DNA from 3 places in the Pseudomonas putida group bacterium ESBL64 genome. Region 2 is predicted to be linked to each of the others. Evidence: predicted binding sites of a transcription regulator. Region 2 holds the regulator's gene; each other region holds the start of a gene.
The links. Region 2 encodes FliA, which starts transcription of late flagellar genes. Its sites were predicted from a motif close to CTAAAGTTTNNNNNNNNNNNGCCGNTAA; they were not measured.

Region 1 (5,971 bases), 2.2 Mb from region 2:
CTTGAACCAGCGCACGCGGCACTCGGCGATGCAGCCGGCCAGCCGCGACAGCAGGTGGTGCGGCAGCAGGTACTGGCTGATGATGAACAGACGGGATTTCATGCAGGTTCCTTAGACTTCTACAGGCGTGTCCGGGTGGTTGCCCCATTCGCCCCACGAGCCGGCGTAGGCCTTGACGCGTGGGTAACCGAGGGACTTGGCCACCAGGTAAGTGAAACCGGAGCGGCGGTGGGTCTGGCAGTGGGTGATCACCTCCTTGTCAGGGGTGATGCCCAGTTGCTTGAGGACTTCAGCGATGTCCTGGCGGATGCGCAGGTGGTCGTTGAAATCCATGCCGGCGGTCCACTCGAAGTTGATCGCGCCGGGGATGTGGCCGCCTTTGGCTGCCAGCACTTTTTCGCCGCTGAATTCCTGCGGGCCGCGTGCGTCCCAGATGACCAGGTCATCGGCGCCCAGGCGGCTTTGCAGGTACTCGCGGGTGGCAGTGGGTGCGCTGTCTACGTGCAGGTGCACCGGGGCGCTGCCAATGGCAGGCACTGCGGTGGACAGCTTGTCTGCCGGCCAGGCCTGGATACCGCCATTGAGGTAGTGGTAGCGCTCGTGGCCGATGACATCGAGCAGCCAGATGAAGCGCCCGGCCCAGCCGCCGCCTTCATCGTCGTACACCACATACACGGCATCGGCGCGGTGGCCGAGTTCGCTGAACAGTTTTTCGAGCTCGCCCAGGGCTGGCAGCAGGCCGGGCGCCGGGGGCTGGCCGAGCTGGGTGCGCTTGCCTTCGACAAAGCGCGCGCCGGGGATATGCCCGCTGACATAGCGGTTGGCGCTGCTCAGGTCGACCAGGATCAGCTGCGGCGAATCCAGGCGTGGCAGCAGGTCTGCAGCTTCGATCACCAGGGGCAGGCCGGAAAAGTCGGTCATCCACGGTCTCCAGTGTGGAAAGAGGGGCGATTGTAGCGCAAGGCTCAACCCTTGCGGTTGGTAAACACCGACAAGGCCCGCTCGATGCATTGTGCGGTCTTGCCGAAGGCTTGCACGCTGATATCCGCCAAAGGCCGGCAGCCCTGCTCGGCCACCAACAGCATCAGCACCTGGTCGTTCGCAGCCAGCGAGCGAAGCAGTACATGTTCGCTGCGGAACAAGGTGCGCAGCGGGGCGGGCAACAGCGCCGAGAACTGGCTGTGGTTTTCAGGTGTGATGCGCAACTGCCCGGCCTGACTCAGCAGCTTTTGCAGCAGCTTGTTCTGCGATACCTGCAGAGCCAGAGCCCCGGCCTCCTTGGGCAGGCCGGCAATTTGCTGCACGCGCAGGTAGTCACTGGCCTTGTCCAGGCTAAGCAGCATGATGCGTTGCATGCCGCAGGCCAGCAGGGCCTCACGGGCCTGCGTGGCCAGGTGCACGGTGTTGGTGAACGGGCTGGGTTGGGCCAGCAGGTGCTGGCACAGCGTGCGCCAGCGTGCCAGGTCGTCGCTGCTGGGCGGTGGCGGTGCGAGCATGTCCGGGTGAGGGCGGCGTTGGTGCCACGGCCAGATCAAGGCCTCGGCCGGGTGGAACAGGGCATGCCGGGCGTGGCGGCGGGCGCTGGCGGCAGCCTGCTGGTGCACCTGCTGCTGCACGTCTTCCAGCGAGGTTTGCAGGTACAGCGCGGTCAGCAGTTGCCAGCGCAGCAGGTGCGGGTTGTCCCAGCCGACCTGTGCCGCCAGGGCCAGGTTGTTGGCCAGCAGTACGGTATTGGCCGGCTGGTTGAACCAGCGCCGCAGGCCGGGCTCGGCGTCCAGGCGGTGTTGCTGGCTGAGCAGGTCTTCGTCGCGGGCGATATTCAGCACCTGGGCCAGTTGTTCGCGCTCTTCCAGTAGCAGGCGATAACCCTGGGTGACCCATTGGGGCAGGCGCCAATACTCGGCCATGGTCTGGCACAGCGCCATGATGCGCACGCCAAACAGTTCTTCCTCGACGTGGGCGGCGTCTTCACCTTTGTGGATAACCCGCAGCTCCCAAGTGTCGAGCAGCTTGGGGTAGGCCAGTGCCAGTGGCCAGAGTGGCGACAGGAACAGCAGGCTGCCCCAGTGAATCTCTTGCCACAGCCGTGCCAGGCGGCTGGCGAACAGGCCGCTGGCCTGCTGTGCCGCATGCTGGCTGATCATCTGGAACTGGCACAGTACCGGCGGAATTTCCTCCACGGGCAGCGCCGGCAGGCGTTTGAGAAGCTGCTCGCTGCGCTCCAGGCCCAGGCGGTTGAGAGCGACCTCCAGGCTTTCGGCGGGTTCGGCAAGGCTGGCATTGGTGGGGTGATTGGCTTCGCGCATCACTGACAGCACCAGTGCCGGGCTATCCTGCATCAGTTCGGCGATATCGCGCAGCGAGCGACGGCTATCGTGGATGGCAGCCATGACCCGGTCGTAGCTGTGCTTCGGCACGGGGATGCGAACACTCTCGAGCAGCTTTACCCAGGCCTCTAGCGTACGCGGGGCCTGAGTGGGCACCTTGGTTTCAATTGGCATTTTGACATCAGTCCGAACTGGCTTTTCGCATTGAGTGGCTATAGTCTGGCGCAGTTCTGCCGATAAGTAGAAGAAGAGTTTTAAAGCTCCCGTCTCTTCCCCTGACCACGACAGCAAGTGCTTTGAACCTATGGCTAAAATTATCGGCATCATCGTCGTATTCGCGAGCGTGCTCGGCGGCTACGTGCTCTCCCACGGCAAGATCGCAGCGCTGATCCAGCCGTTCGAAGTACTGATCATCGGCGGTGCGGCCTTTGGTGCATTCCTGCAGGCCAACCCTGGCCACATGACCATGCACGTCATCAAGAAGTCGATGAAGATGTTCGGCTCGCGCTTCAGCCATGCCTTCTACCTGGAGGTGCTGGGCCTCGTTTACGAAATCCTCAACAAAAGCCGTCGCGAAGGCATGATGGCCATCGAGGCCGACATCGAGGACGCCGCAGCCAGCCCGATCTTCGCCAAGTACCCGACGGTACTGGCCGATGAGCGCATGACCGCCTTCGTCTGCGATTACCTGCGCATCATGTCCACCGGCAACATGGCCCCGCACGAGCTCGAGGGCCTGTTCGACATGGAACTGCTGAGCATGAAGGAAGAGCTGGAGCACCCGTCCCACGCGGTGACCGGCATCGCCGACGGTATGCCCGGGTTCGGTATCGTTGCGGCGGTACTGGGTATCGTGGTGACCATGGCCTCGCTGGGCGATGGCGATCAGGCGGCCATCGGCATGCACGTAGGTGCGGCACTGGTGGGTACCTTCTTCGGTATTCTGGCGGCTTACGGGTTCTTCGGCCCTTTGGCCAAGTGCCTGGAGCACGATGCCAAGGAAGAACTGAACCTCTACGAATCGATCAAGGCTTCGCTGGTGGCCTCGGCGTCGGGCATGCCACCTTCGCTGGCGGTCGAGTTCGGGCGCAAGGTGCTGTACCCCAAGCACCGCCCAAGCTTCGCCGAACTGGAACAAGCGGTTCGCGGTCGCTGAGTCATGGAGAACAATCAGCCCATCATCGTCAAGCGCGTCAAGCGCTTTGGCGGCGGCCACCATGGTGGCGCCTGGAAAATCGCCTTTGCCGACTTCGCCACGGCGATGATGGCGTTCTTCCTGGTGCTGTGGCTGTTGTCCACGGCCACGCCTGAGCAGAAGATCGCCATTGCCGGCTATTTCCAGGACCCTATTGGTTTCTCCGAGAGTGGCACGCCTTATGTCATCGACCTGGGGGGTTCCCCGGAGATGGCGCCGGACAAAACCATCAATCCGGAAGTGAAGACCGAGCCGACGCAGCAGTCCCCCACTCAGCTGAACAAGGACCAGGTCGAGACCATGGCCGAGCAGGTCGAGCGCGAGCGTCTGGAGCTGTTGCTGCAGGAACTGCAGAACAAGGTGGAAGAGAACCCGCAGCTGCAGAAGTTCAAGGACCAGATCCTGTTCGAGATCACCCAGGACGGCCTGCGCATCCAGATCATGGATGCTGAGAACCGACCGATGTTCGACATCGGTAGCGCGCGCCTGCAGCCTTACTTCGAAGATATCCTGCTGGCCATGGCCGACACCATCAAGGCGGTGCCGAACAAGATCAGCATCAGCGGCCATACCGATGCCAAGCCGTATGCTGGCACTGGCGAATACGGTAACTGGGAGCTGTCGGCCAACCGCGCCAACGCCGCGCGGCGTGCCCTGGTGGCGGGTGGCTACCCGGACGGCCAGGTGGCACGGGTGGTGGGGTACGCCTCGTCGTCACTGTTCGACCGCAAGGACCCGTTCAACCCGGTCAACCGCCGTATCGACATCATCGTGCTGACCAAGAAAGCCCAGCGCAATATCGAAGGTGAGCAGGGTGCGCCGGAAACACCGCCAGCTGCGCCAACGGCACCTGCAGCGCCAGCCAGTGGTGCTGCGCCAGGGGCTTCGGCACCGGCTGACCCAGGGGCAACTGAACAGGCACCGATGCAACCGCGCGAGCTGCGCCAGAAGCTGAACATCTTTGAAGATGGCACGCTGAAGATGGATGAAGCCAAGGATCAGTAAGCGGCTTTTTGGGGTGGGCAACTGTGCTACCCACCACCTGAACGCTGGCGCGATCACTGTAGGAGCGGGTTTACCCGCGAAGCCGCCAGTGCGGTGAATGGCACCGGCGTTGCCGGTGTTCGCGGCTAAGGCCGCTCCTACATACGCATCGGTGATTGGGCGCAGGCCGTCGTAGGAGCGGGTTCACCCGCGAAAGGGCCGGACCTGCTGGCCAATTTCCACCCGCCGTTCACCGTTGCAGTCGCCACCGTATTCGCGGGTAAACCCGCTCCTACAAGGGGGCGCGGCAACTTTCATTTCGAGCGTTTCAGTAGCTGTCTTCTGCCAGGCTGGCGATGATCGAGCGGTAGCTGTTCATGCGCTGCGGCTTGATGCGCCCCTCTTCCAGTGCCTTGAGCAGGGCGCAGCCCGGTTCGCGGTCATGCTTGCAGTCGCGGAAGCGGCAGGTGCCGAACAGGTCGCGGAACTCGATGAAGCCATCCTCCACGTCGTCGCGGCTGACATGGCCAAGGCCGAACTCGCGAATACCCGGCGAGTCGATCAGGTCCCCGCCGTTGGGGAAGTGGTAAAGCCGCGCCGTGGTGGTGGTGTGGGTACCCTGGCCTGACCATTCCGACAAGTCGCCGACGCGGGTGCCAGCGTCTGGCAGCAGGCTGTTGACCAGCGACGACTTGCCCACCCCCGACTGGCCGACGAACACGCTGATATGGCCGTCGAGTTGTTGCTGCAGGCGCTGCATGCCGTCGCCGTGGTGTGCCGAAACTTCCAGCAGCGGGTAGCCCAGTTCGCGGTAGACCTCCAGCAGCGCATGCAGGCCGGGGCCGTTCTCGTCGTTGATCAGGTCGGCTTTGTTCAGCAGCAGCAGCGGGCGCAGGCCGGCGTGCTCGGCCGCTACCAGATAGCGGTCGATCAGGTTCGGGTGCGGCTCCGGCGCCGGGGCGAACACGATCACGATCAGGTCGACGTTGGCTGCCACCGGCTTGAGTTGACCATGGTTGTTCGGCCGGCACAGCTCGGTGCTGCGCGGCATCTGCGCCACGATTACGCCGATGCCCTGGTTACCCGCACGCCACACGACACGGTCGCCGGTGACCAGTGCTGGCAGGTTTGCGCGCAAATGGCAGCGGAACACCTGGCCTGCGGTTTCGCCATCCTGAGCTTCAACTTCTACCTGCACGCCGAAGTGCGCGATCACCAGGCCCAGTTGCTCCGGCCCCAGGTCGCCACCTTCCAGTTCCTGCAGTGCATGCTGCTCGCGTTTGGCCGCGCGAGCGGCGCGCTCGCCCTGGATTTTTTCGATCCGCCAGTTTTGGCGGCGATTGAGCTGGCGTTTGGCCATGAAGGTACCGTAAGAGAGGCCCGGCGTGGGGCATTGAAAACGGCAGGCAGTTTAGCACGCCAGCCGCTGGACTATTCTGCTCACCTTTGTGCCGTGAATGGGCGT
Region 2 (5,971 bases):
ATTGGCAACCGCCGCATTGCCGGTGGTGTCGAGCTGACGGCCGCGCTGGACTACAAGCTGTCCGCCCTGGCCCCGCGTGTGCCCAACGCCGAGCTGGAAGAAGAGCTGCGCAAGACCCACACGCGCATTGCCACTGCCCAGGCCGAGCTGGACCAGCGTCAGGACAGCAGCGACAACAACCGCCAATTGTTCGCCGGGCAATCTTTGACCGCTGCCGAACCGTTGATCGAGCCGCACGTCGATGCCCCTGAGGCCGCCGCCGTACCGGCTGCTGCGCCGGTTGACCCGCGCCTGTTCGATGCCATGCGCTCGGAGCTGTCGGGTCTGCGCGAGCTGCTGGAAGTGCAACTCGGTTCGCTGGCCTGGAATCAGCTGCAGGGCAGCAAGCCGCAGCAGGCCAACCTTTGGCGCCGCCTGCAGCGCATCGGCCTGTCCGGGCCGATCGCCCGCGAGCTGCTGGACCTGACCGCCGAGATCGAGGAACCGCGCCAGGCCTGGCGCATGCTGCTGGCTCACTTGGCGCGGATGATCGAAGTACCTGAAATCGAGCCGATCGAAGAGGGCGGGGTGATCGCCATGGTCGGCCCGGCGGGCATGGGCAAGACCACCACCCTGGCCAAGCTGGCCGCGCGCTACGTGCTCAAGTACGGCGCGCAGAACCTGGCGCTGGTGAGCATGGACAGCTTCCGTATCGGCGCCCAGGAGCAGCTCAAGACCCTGGGCCGCATCCTCAACGTGCCGGTGACTTACGTCGACCCGGGCCAGTCGCTGGCAGCAGCGCTGGAGCCACTGCTGCGCAAGCGCGTGGTGCTGATCGATACTGCCGGCCTGCAGGCCAGCGACCCTGCGCTGCGCATGCAGCTGGAAACCTTGGCCGGGCGTGGCATTGCCGCGAAGAACTACCTGGTGCTGGCCACCACCAGCCAGAAGCAGGTGCTGACCGCCGCCTACCACAGCTACAAGCGCTGTGGCCTGGCCGGCTGCATCCTGACCAAACTCGATGAAACGGCAAGCCTTGGCGATGTGTTGAGCCTTGCCATCAGTCATGAACTGCCAGTGGCCTATCTTACCGATGGCCCACGCATTCCTGACGACCTGCACCTGCCAAGGGGCCACCAGTTGGTCACGCGGGCGGTGAATGTGCAGCAGCAGGACGAGCCCAGCGAAGAGGCCATGGCCGACATGTTCGCTGATCTCTATCACAACCCACGGCGAGCGGGTTGACCATGAAGCGTGTGCAAAGTCGCTATGCCAAGGGGCACGCAGAATTGCCCTACGTGTGGCCTGAGTCCCAGCGAGACAAGGTAAAGAACAGACATGGGTAGCATGCATCCCGTACAGGTGATCGCCGTGACCGGTGGCAAAGGTGGCGTCGGCAAGACTAACGTTTCAGTGAACTTGTCCCTGGCGCTGGCCGAGCTTGGCCGCAGGGTCATGCTGCTGGACGCCGACCTGGGCCTGGCCAATGTCGACGTATTGCTGGGCCTTACCCCCAAACGTACCCTCGCCGATGTGATTGAAGGGCGTTGCGAGCTGCGTGACGTGATGCTGCAGGGCCCCGGCGGTGTGCGCATCGTACCGGCAGCCTCGGGCACCCAGAGCATGGTGCATCTGGCCCCGGCCCAGCATGCCGGGCTGATCCAGGCGTTCAGCGAGATCGGCGACAACCTCGATGTGTTGGTGATCGATACCGCTGCGGGTATCGGTGACTCGGTGGTCAGCTTCGTTCGCGCCGCCCAGGAAGTGCTGCTGGTGGTGTGTGATGAACCTACCTCGATTACCGACGCCTACGCGTTGATCAAGCTGCTCAATCGCGACTATGGCATGAATCGTTTCCGTGTGTTGGCCAACATGGCGCAGAGCCCGCAGGAAGGGCGCAACCTGTTTGCCAAGCTGACCAAGGTCACCGACCGCTTCCTTGACGTTGCCCTGCAGTACGTGGGTGCCGTGCCGTACGACGAGTGCGTGCGCAAGGCGGTGCAGAAGCAGCGTGCCGTCTACGAAGCCTTCCCTCGCTCCAAGTGTGCGCTGGCCTTCAAGGCGATTGCCCAGAAGGTCGACAGCTGGCCGCTGCCGGCCAATCCGCGCGGCCATCTGGAGTTCTTTGTCGAGCGCTTGGTGCAACCCACCAGCGCGGGACCCGTACTATGAACGCCAGCGGCTTCAAGATGTACAGCCGGGCGGCGAAGGACGCCCAGTACGAGCTGATCGAACGCTACGCCCCGCTGGTCAAGCGCATCGCGTACCACCTGTTGGCGCGATTGCCGGCCAACGTGCAAGTCGAGGACCTGATCCAGGCCGGCATGATCGGCCTGCTGGAAGTGGCCAACAAATACGACGCCAGCAAGGGCGCCAGCTTTGAGACCTACGCTGGCATCCGCATCCGCGGGGCCATGCTGGACGAAGTGCGCAAAGGCGATTGGGCACCGCGTTCGGTACACCGCAACACCCGTATGGTCAGTGATGCCATGCGTGCAGTTGAGGCCAGAACAGGCCGTGACGCTAAAGATCATGAAGTTGCTGCCGAACTCCAATTGAGTCTCGATGATTACTACGGGATCTTGAACGATACCCTGGGCAGCCGCCTGTTCAGCTTTGACGACCTGTTGCAGGACGGCGAGCACGAAGGGCTGCATGAGGATGGCGCCAGTGGCCAGGTCGAACCTGCGCGCGGCCTGGAGGAGGAGCGCTTCCAGGCTGCCCTGACCGAGGCTATCGCCAACCTGCCGGAGCGTGAGCGCCTGGTGCTGGCGCTGTACTACGACGAAGAGCTGAACCTCAAGGAAATCGGTGAGGTGCTGGGTGTCAGCGAGTCGCGGGTCAGCCAGTTGCACAGCCAATGTGCCGCGCGCCTGCGCAGCCGCCTGGGGGAATGGCGGGCGCGTTGAGCCCACTGTCGTTGCAGTCGTTTTCCACGTTGTACCGAATTGAATGAGTGCGTGCTCGGTAGGCCGAGCGCGTTTGAGACTGCTTGGAGGTCTAATTGGACAAGAACATGAAAATCCTCATCGTTGACGACTTTTCGACGATGCGGCGGATCATCAAGAACCTGTTGCGTGACCTGGGTTTCACCAACACCGACGAAGCCGATGACGGCACCACAGCGTTGCCGATGCTGGAAAACGGTCACTACGACTTCCTGGTGACCGACTGGAACATGCCGGGCATGTCCGGCATCGACCTGCTGCGTAAAGTGCGTGCCAGCGACAAGCTGAAAAGCATGCCGGTCCTGATGGTGACCGCTGAAGCCAAGCGCGACCAGATCATTGAAGCGGCACAGGCCGGGGTCAATGGGTACGTGGTCAAGCCGTTCACCGCTCAGGTGCTCAAAGAGAAGATCGAGAAGATCTTCGAACGCGTCAACGGCTGAGTCACGTCAGGGGGGGCGCGTCATGGATTCATCACAAACGTCTTTGGGCGAGTTCGAGTCGACCCTGAAGAAGCATGCCCAGGAGTTGGTCGAAAGCCTGGAGCGGGGCCGTTTCGGCGAGGCGGTGCAGTTGATTCACGAACTGAACCAGACCCGCGACCGCGGCCTGTACCAGGAAGTCGGCAAGCTGACTCGCGAGCTGCACAGTGCCATCGTCAGTTTCCAGATCGACCCCACCATGCCACAGGCAGAAGAGGTGTCGCAGATTACCGACGCCACCGAGCGCCTGTCGTATGTGGTCAAGCTCACCGAGGGCGCGGCCAACCGCACCATGGACCTGGTCGAGGAAAGCACACCGGTGCTCAATGAGCTCGCCAGCGAGGCCAAGGCCCTGAGCACCGACTGGCAGCGCTTCATGCGCCGCGAAGTGGCTGCGCCGGAATTCCGTGATCTGGTCAAGCGAGTCGACAGTTTCCTGACGCACAGCGCCGAGGGCAACCGCAAGGTTTCCGGGCACCTCAATGACATTTTGCTGGCCCAGGACTATCAGGACCTGACCGGCCAGGTGATCAAGCGCGTCACCGCACTGGTGACCGAGGTGGAAAGCAACCTGCTCAAGCTGGTGCTGATGGCCAGCCAGGTCGACCGCTTTGCCGGTATAAAACATGACCACGATCAATTGCGTGCAGAAAAAGATCGAGAAAAACATCCGACTCGGGGTGAAGGTCCGCAGATTCATGCCGATAAGCGTGAAGACGTCGTGTCCGGTCAGGACGATGTCGATGATCTGCTGTCCAGCCTTGGTTTTTAAGGAGCACGTTTGATGAGCTTCGGCGCCGATGAAGAAATCCTCCAGGATTTCCTGGTAGAAGCCGGCGAAATTCTTGAGCAATTGTCCGAGCAACTGGTCGAGCTGGAAAGCCGACCTGACGATGCCGACCTGCTCAATGCGATCTTTCGCGGTTTCCACACTGTAAAAGGGGGCGCCGGCTTCCTCCAGCTGAACGAGCTGGTGGAGTGCTGCCATATCGCCGAGAACGTGTTCGACGTCCTGCGCAAAGGTGAGCGCCGGGTCGATGCGGAACTGATGGATGTGGTGCTCGAGGCACTGGATACGGTCAACAGCATGTTTGGCCAGGTGCGCGAGCGTGCCGAAGTGACACCGGCCACCCCCGCACTGCTGGCAGCGTTGTCGCGCCTGGCCGAACCTGGCGCAGCCGAAACTGTTGCAGCGCCTGCACCGGCGCCGGTTGCCGACGTGTCGGTTGCCGCGCCGGCCGAGGCCGAGGAGCAACACCAGGACATCACTGACAGTGAATTCGAGCAGTTGCTCGATTCGCTCGATGCGGTCAAGGCGCAAGCGGCGGCCGACGAGCAGATGCAGGGCGAGACTGTCAGCGGTGCGGGTGATGAAATCACCGACGCCGAGTTCGAATCGCTGCTCGACCAGTTGCACGGCAAGGGCCAGTTCAATGCCGAGGTTGCCGCGCCGCCGGTGGCCGTCAGCAGCGAAGCGGTCAGTGATGAGATCACCGACGCCGAATTCGAATCGCTGCTCGACCAGCTGCATGGCAAGGGCACCTTCCAGGCTGGCGCCTTGCCAGCCGCCCAGGCACCAGCGCCTGCCGCACCCGACAACAGTGCCGCCAGCGATGAAATCAGCGAGCACGAGTTCGAAGCCCTGCTGGACCAGTTGCACGGCAAGGGCAAGTTCGGTGGCGATGTTGCCACTGTAGAGGCCCCGGCTGCTGTCCAGGCGCAAGCGCCGGCTGCCGCCAAGGCCGAAAGCCCGCCAGTGACCAAGCCCGCTGCCGCGCCAGCGCCAGCGCCTGCGCCGGCCAGCAAACCTGCCGCGGCGCCTCGCGCGCCGGCCCCGGCCGCTGAAAAGCATGCCGCCAGCGAAGCGGAAACCACGGTACGCGTCGATACCGCGCGCCTGGACGAGATCATGAACATGGTCGGCGAACTGGTGCTGGTGCGTAACCGTCTGGTGCGCCTGGGCCTGAACAGCGGCGACGAGGCCATGTCCAAGGCCGTGTCCAACCTTGACGTGGTCACCGCCGACCTGCAGACCGCGGTGATGAAAACCCGTATGCAGCCGATCAAGAAAGTCTTCGGCCGCTTCCCGCGCCTGGTCCGCGACCTGGCGCGCCAGTTGAAGAAAGAGATCAATCTGGAGCTGGTCGGCGAAGAGACCGACCTTGACAAGAACCTCGTAGAAGCCTTGGCCGACCCGCTGGTGCACTTGGTGCGCAATGCGGTCGACCACGGTATCGAGATGCCCGAGGAGCGTGAAACGTCTGGCAAGGCACGTACCGGCCGCGTAGTGCTGTCGGCCGAACAGGAAGGCGACCACATCCTGCTGTCGATCTCGGACGATGGCAAGGGCATGGACCCGAACATCCTGCGCGCCAAGGCCGTGGAAAAGGGCCTGATGGACAAGGACGCCGCCGAGCGCCTGAGCGAGTCGGACTGCTACAACCTGATCTTCGCCCCTGGTTTCTCGACCAAGACCGAGATTTCCGATGTGTCCGGGCGTGGCGTGGGCATGGACGTGGTGAAAACCAAGATCTCCCAGCTCAACGGCTCGATCAACATTTT
Region 3 (5,971 bases), 770 kb from region 2:
GAAGCTTCAGGGTGGTGTCGTCCATGCCTTCGATGTCCTGGCCGAGCAACGGCTGGCCTGGCGCCAGGCCCACTTCACGGCAGACCTTGGACGTGACCACCGGGTTGTCGCCGGTCAGTACCTTTACCTGCACGCCCATGTCGCGCAAGGCGGCGATGGCCGGGCCGGCCGTTTCCTTGGGCGGGTCGAGGAAGGTCAGCAAGCCCTGGATGACCAGATCGCGCTCATCTTCGGTGTGATACTGCGCCTTGCCTTCGGCCGCCGGGATCTGCCGGGTGGCAACCACCAGCACGCGGAAGCCGTCCTGGTTGAAGGCATCGACACTGGCCATCAGCTGCTGGCGGCGGCACGGATCGAGGGCAACGATCTTGTCGCCTTCCTGCACATGGGTGGCGATGGCGAGCATTTCCTCGACCGCCCCTTTGCTTACCAGCAGGTGATCGCCCAAGGCATTCTTCACCACCACTGACAGGCGGCGGCGGATGAAGTCGAACGGCAGTTCGTCGACCTTTGCGTAGGCGTAAGGCGCCTGGAACTGGTGGTCCTGGCCGGCGAAATGCAGCACGGCCTGGTCCATCAGGTTGCGGATGCCGCTTTGGTGATGGCTGTTGAGCCAGGCCAGCTCAAGGATGTGCTTGTCGGTTTGGCCGTCGAAGCGCACAGAGTGCTCGAGGATGATCCGATCCTGGGTGAGCGTACCGGTCTTGTCGGTGCACAGCACGTCCATGGAGCCCAGGTTCTGGATGGCGTTCAGGCGTTTGACCACCACCTTGCGCCGGGCCATGGCCACGGCGCCCTTGGCCAGGTTGGCGCTGACGATCATCGGCAGCATTTCCGGGGTCAGGCCCACTGCCACGGCAAGCGCGAAGAGGAAGGCATCACCCCAGTCGCCTTTCACCAAACCGTTGATCATGAACACCACCGGCACCATCACCAGCATGAAGCGGATCAGCAGGCTGCTGACGCTGTTCACGCCGCGGTCAAAAGCGGTCTGGCTGCGCGAACCGGCAATGGCCTTGGCCAGCGAGCCAAAATAGGTGCGTCGGCCGGTGGCGACCACCACGGCGCGGGCGCGGCCACTGACCACATTGGTACCCATGAAGCAGATGTTCGGCAACTCGAGCAGGTTGTCCTGATGTGCGCCATGCTCGGCCGCCGACTTCTGCGCGACATTACCCAAGGTGTCGTACTTTTCGACCGGCAACGCTTCGCCGGTGAGCACGGCCTGGCTGATAAACAGGTCGCGCGCTTCGAGCAGGCGGATATCGGCGGGAATCATGTCACCTGCAGAAAGCTGCACGATGTCGCCGGCCACCAGTTCGTCCATGGGCACTTCGCGCAGGCGCGGGGCTTGCCCGATCTGCTCGCGGCGCAACACCGTGGCAGTACTGCGCACCATTGCCTTGAGCGCGTCGGCAGCCTTGTTCGAGCGGTACTCCTGCCAGAAGCGCAGCAGGCTGCTGAGGCTGACCATGGTCATGATGATGATGACCTTGGTCAGGTCGGCATCGTCTGCTTCGCCTGCGCTGACCGGCAGCCAGTAGTCGGTGACGAAGCTGATCCCGGCCAGGGTCAGCAGTACATAGATGAACGGGTTGTTCAGGGCCTTGAGCAGTTGCACCAGGGCGTGGGGTTGCGGGTCGTGGGCAACCTGGTTGGCCCCATCGCACGCCAGGCGCTTGGCGGCTTCGTGCTCGGTCAGGCCCTGTTCGCTGGCATCGAGGTTGGCGAGGGTGACCGCCAGGCCATTGCGCGCTTCACGGGCGGCGCGGGTGGACAGGCGGGTTTCGCGTTCGGCCTTGGCCGATGAGGTGTTACGGTGTTTGACAGTCATGTTGCTGTGCTCCTGCCGCTGCGGCGGCACGACACACAGACGTTTCACTCAGGCGGTGAACGAAGGCATGTCGGGTCGCTGAATAATGCTGGTTCTTTCCGACAGTTGTCTGTCCGCTGCCGAGAGTCGGAAGTTGTGTCGGCAGCGAACTTTCTACTCGCGCAATCCATGGTTTGGTTCCTTTTCATAAACACAGGGCAATAGTTATCCCGCGAACTTTTAAGGTGAAAAGTTCGAGCATAAAGATACCGCTCAATATCTTTTATTCAGTGAGAAGTGCGGGGGCTCAAGCGTGCATGAAGACGCGCCAGCACCCCGCAACTACTTGGGGGGTGCTGGTGGTGGTCAAGGTAGCCGTGCAGACGCCGCGGCCAGGCGCGGGCCTGCCGCGGCGCAAGGCACGCAGGCTGGCGATGTGAAACGAATGAAGTGAGGTTCATGAGCTTGCCTCCAACCGGCCAACACCGGCGGCGGCAAGTCACGGCGGAGCATCAGGCTCTGGCGCGGCTTGCCCGACCAGGGTGTCGGGACCGGTGTTCCGGTTCAAGTGCCTGACCCGGCCATTCGGCAGAGGTCAGGCAGCGACGAGATACTGTGTCCATTGAATTCTTCAGTGAAGGGAAAAAAGGCCCCGCGCTCGGGGCGGTCGAACTTTATTCAAGCGTAGTATCGAAGTCAACCCGCAAGGGGAACTTTAAATAAGTTTAACCTTATCTTAATGTTCCACGCAGGCGCAGCGCCTCAAACCTTGAACCGTCCCACCAACGCCGTCATCTCCCCCACCAGCCCCGACAACGCCTTGCTCGCCTCGCTGGTCTGCTGCGCACCTGCCGCGGAATGGTTGGACAGTTCGCGGATGTTCAGCAAGTTGCGGTCTACTTCTCGCGCTACCTGAGCCTGCTCTTCGGCCGCACTGGCAATGACCAGATTGCGCTCGTTTATTTCGCCGATCGCACTGTAGATGCCCTCCAGCACTTGCCCCGAGGCCAGGGTCACGTCCAGTGTCGACTGGGCGCGGTTGGTGCTGGCCTGCATGGAAGCCACCGCAGCTTCGGTCCCCGCCTGCACGCTGCCGATCATCTGCTCGATTTCCTGGGTCGATTGTTGCGTGCGGTAGGCCAGTGTGCGCACCTCATCCGCCACCACCGCAAAGCCGCGCCCGGCCTCACCGGCACGGGCCGCCTCGATGGCAGCATTGAGCGCCAGCAGGTTGGTCTGCTCGGACACCGAGCGGATCACTTCCAGCACCTTGCCGATGTCCCGCACCTGCCCCACCAACTGCTGCAGGTGCGCACTGCTGGTCTGGATCTCGCGGGTCATCGCTTCGGTGCCGTCGATGTTTTCGCTGACTTGCCGGCGGCTTTGCGCGGCCAGCTGGTTGGATTCACTGGTGGTTTGCGAGGTGGTGATCGCGTTGCGCGCAACCTCCTCCACTGCCGTGGTCATTTCGGTCACGGCAGTCGCGGCCTGCTCCAGCTCCTGCCCCTGCTGACGCAGGTTGTTGGCGCTTTCCTCGGTGACCGCGTTCAACGCCGAGGCGGCGGCGTCCAACTGCCGGGCACAGTTGTTGATCTGCCCAAGGGTGTCGCGCTGGCTCTGCTGCATGCGCTGCAGCTCATGGAACAGTTGGCCGATTTCGTTGTTGCCCTGCCCTTGCACCGGCACGCTCAGGTCGCCACTGGCAATGCGCCGGAAATGCCCACCGGCTTCACGCAGGGGGTGCAACACACGCTGGGCAATGAACGCCCAGCACAGCACCGCCAGCACCACGGTCATGCCCAGCAGGCACAGGCTCAGCAATTGCGCCCGGGCCAGACGCCGGTCGGACTCGAGCATGATTTGCTGGCCACGTTCGCTCAGTGTGGTCACCAGCTGCTGGCGCAGGGTTTGCAACCGCCCCATGGCATTACCGGCATCGCTGTTGACCTTGAAATACTGCTCCAGGGAACGCTGGCGGGTCGCTTCGCGCTGCCCCGCCACCGCCTTGGCGTATTCGGCAAAGGTAGCCTGCAGCTCGGTTGCCAGCACGCGAAGGGCGGGTTCACGGGCGTTTTCGACAAATTCGTCGACCAGCGTCTGGCTCTTGTTGTTCAGCTCCACCGACAGCGCCATGCGCTTGCCTGCACTCTCGTCATGGCCACCCAACTGCTCGATAAAGCCCGAAGACACGTTGGCGCTGGAGCGAATCGCCATCAGCAACGCATTGTTCAACCGGTCCGACTGGTGCGCAGTCTGGTCCAGTTCAGTGATCTGCTGGTCGCTACCCACGGCAGCCCACCAGGCACTGGCCGTCGAAAACAGCAGGGTCAGGCTGAACAGCGACAACACCCAGAACATTCCGGTGCGAATTTTCAGGTTGGCAAGCATGCGGGCAGTACTCCTTGTTGGCACCACTTCTGATCGAAGATTCGAGGGTGGGTGTGCTGCTATCGGAGGTGCTGGCGCAGGCTTGAGGCGCCGAGATACGGTTATGTGCGGTAACCGAACGGAATGCGTTGAGACCCAAAGGCCGCGCGCCCCTTGGGGGCGTAACCCTCTTGCACAAATCCTGAGGCCAGCGCGATCACTGTGGGAGCGGGCTTGCCCGCGAACACGGGCGAAGCCCGTGCCATCCCCTGTCGCGGCAGATGGCCGTGCCTACAGCCACCGCGCCTTGCCAATCGCTTTCGCGGCGTCTGCCAGGCGTTGGGTAGCCTGCCGGATCTCATCGGCATCCAGCGAAGCAAACCCCAGGCGCAAGGCATTCTCGGCATGGCCAAACGGTGAAAACTGTCGCCCACTGCGCACCACCAGGTCCCGTTCCAGCGCTTTGTCGACCAACTGATCCACGTTGATCTCATCGGCAAACCTCACCCACAGCGCCAGGCCACCTTCTGGCGCCTGCACGCTGATCTGTTCGTCGAACGCATCGCGCAAACACCCCAACAAAGTCTCGCGCCGGCGCCGGTACTCGCGGTTGACCCGGCGCAGGTGCTTCTTCAGTTCGCCATCATTGATCAGGTCCGCCAACATCTGCTGCATGACTGCATCGCCCTGCCCCAGGGTCAACATCGCCCTGCGTTCCAGCACGGTTGTCACTTCCACCGGTGCCACGATATAGCTGCAACGGAACGTGCTGCCCAAAGGCTTGGACAGTGAGCCAATGTAAATCACGTGCCGCTGCTGGCGGTCGCTGGCCAACGGCAGATAAGGCCGCCCGGCAAAGTGGTATTCGTAGTCGTAATCTTCTTCGACCACGCAAAAGGCATGCTGGCGCGCCAGCTCCAGCAACTGTTGCCTGCGCCCGGCTGGCAGGCTGACCGTGGTCGGGAACTGGTGATGGGGTGTTATGTACATCATCCGCACCTTGTGCTGCCGGCACAGGGCCTCGAGCTGATCGACTCGGCAGCCCTCATGGTCCAGCTCCACGGTCACCAGGCGGGCACCCAGCTGACGGAAGATCTCCCAGGCAGGGGGGTAACTCAGGCGCTCGACCAGCACAACGTCACCCGGCTTGAGCAACACACTGGCCACCAGGGACAGCGACATCTGCACCCCCTGGGTCAGGCAGATATGCTCGGCGCCAACGTTCAGGCTGCGATTGTGCCGCAACATGTCGGCCAGGGCGCTGCGCAGATTGCGGCTGCTGCACTCGCTGCCGTGGCGCACACTATTGCTGCTGAAGCTGCTGCGCAAGGCATTGCGGTAATAGCGGTGCAGTACAGCCTGCGGTAGCAGGCGGTGGTCACAGGCGCCGTTGTCGAAGAACAAGGCCCCTGGCCGGCCTTGTTGGGCTACAGCCTGTTCGTTCGCCTTGAAGTAGGCAACGGCAGGTTCCTCTGGCAGCGCCAGGGCAAAAGGCCGCACGGCACCGCAAACGGCCGCTGTGCCAGGCGCCAGCTGCTGGCTGACAAAGGTGCCCCGGCGTTGCACGCTTTGCAGCCAGCCTTTGGTTTCGGCTTCCTCATAAGCAAGGATCACGGTCTTGCGATTGACGTTCAGCAGTTGCGCCATCTCCCGCGTGCCCGGCAACGGCGTGCCAGGGCGCAGGCGACCCTCGCTGATTGCGGCCACCAACCCTTCGACGATCTGCCGGTACGAAGCTTGTGCCCCATCGAGTTTGAGCAGTGGCTGCCATTTACGAAGCTGGACCATATG

Region 1: the regulator FliA is predicted to act here: its motif matches at 2,540-2,567, upstream of motA (flagellar motor stator protein MotA).
Region 3: the regulator FliA is predicted to act here: its motif matches at 4,261-4,288, upstream of V6093_RS06735 (methyl-accepting chemotaxis protein).

What each region holds. Positions count from the first base shown of each region.
Region 1 covers NZ_CP145799.1:4,494,246-4,500,216, forward strand. The annotation lists gene asd (archaetidylserine decarboxylase) at 1-102, opposite strand, end outside; gene V6093_RS20385 (rhodanese-like domain-containing protein) at 112-921, opposite strand; gene V6093_RS20390 (HDOD domain-containing protein) at 966-2,501, opposite strand; gene motA (flagellar motor stator protein MotA) at 2,632-3,483, shown strand; gene motB (flagellar motor protein MotB) at 3,487-4,527, shown strand; gene rsgA (small ribosomal subunit biogenesis GTPase RsgA) at 4,835-5,866, opposite strand.
Region 2 covers NZ_CP145799.1:2,258,009-2,263,979, reverse strand. The annotation lists gene flhF (flagellar biosynthesis protein FlhF) at 1-1,224, shown strand, start outside; gene fleN (flagellar synthesis regulator FleN) at 1,318-2,151, shown strand; gene fliA (RNA polymerase sigma factor FliA) at 2,148-2,888, shown strand; gene V6093_RS10250 (chemotaxis response regulator CheY) at 2,996-3,370, shown strand; gene V6093_RS10245 (protein phosphatase CheZ) at 3,393-4,181, shown strand; gene V6093_RS10240 (chemotaxis protein CheA) at 4,194-5,971, shown strand, end outside.
Region 3 covers NZ_CP145799.1:1,484,223-1,490,193, forward strand. The annotation lists gene mgtA (magnesium-translocating P-type ATPase) at 1-1,834, opposite strand, end outside; gene V6093_RS06735 (methyl-accepting chemotaxis protein) at 2,576-4,201, opposite strand; gene V6093_RS06740 (PLP-dependent aminotransferase family protein) at 4,472-5,968, opposite strand; gene V6093_RS06745 (NAD(P)H dependent flavin oxidoreductase family protein) at 5,969-5,971, shown strand, end outside.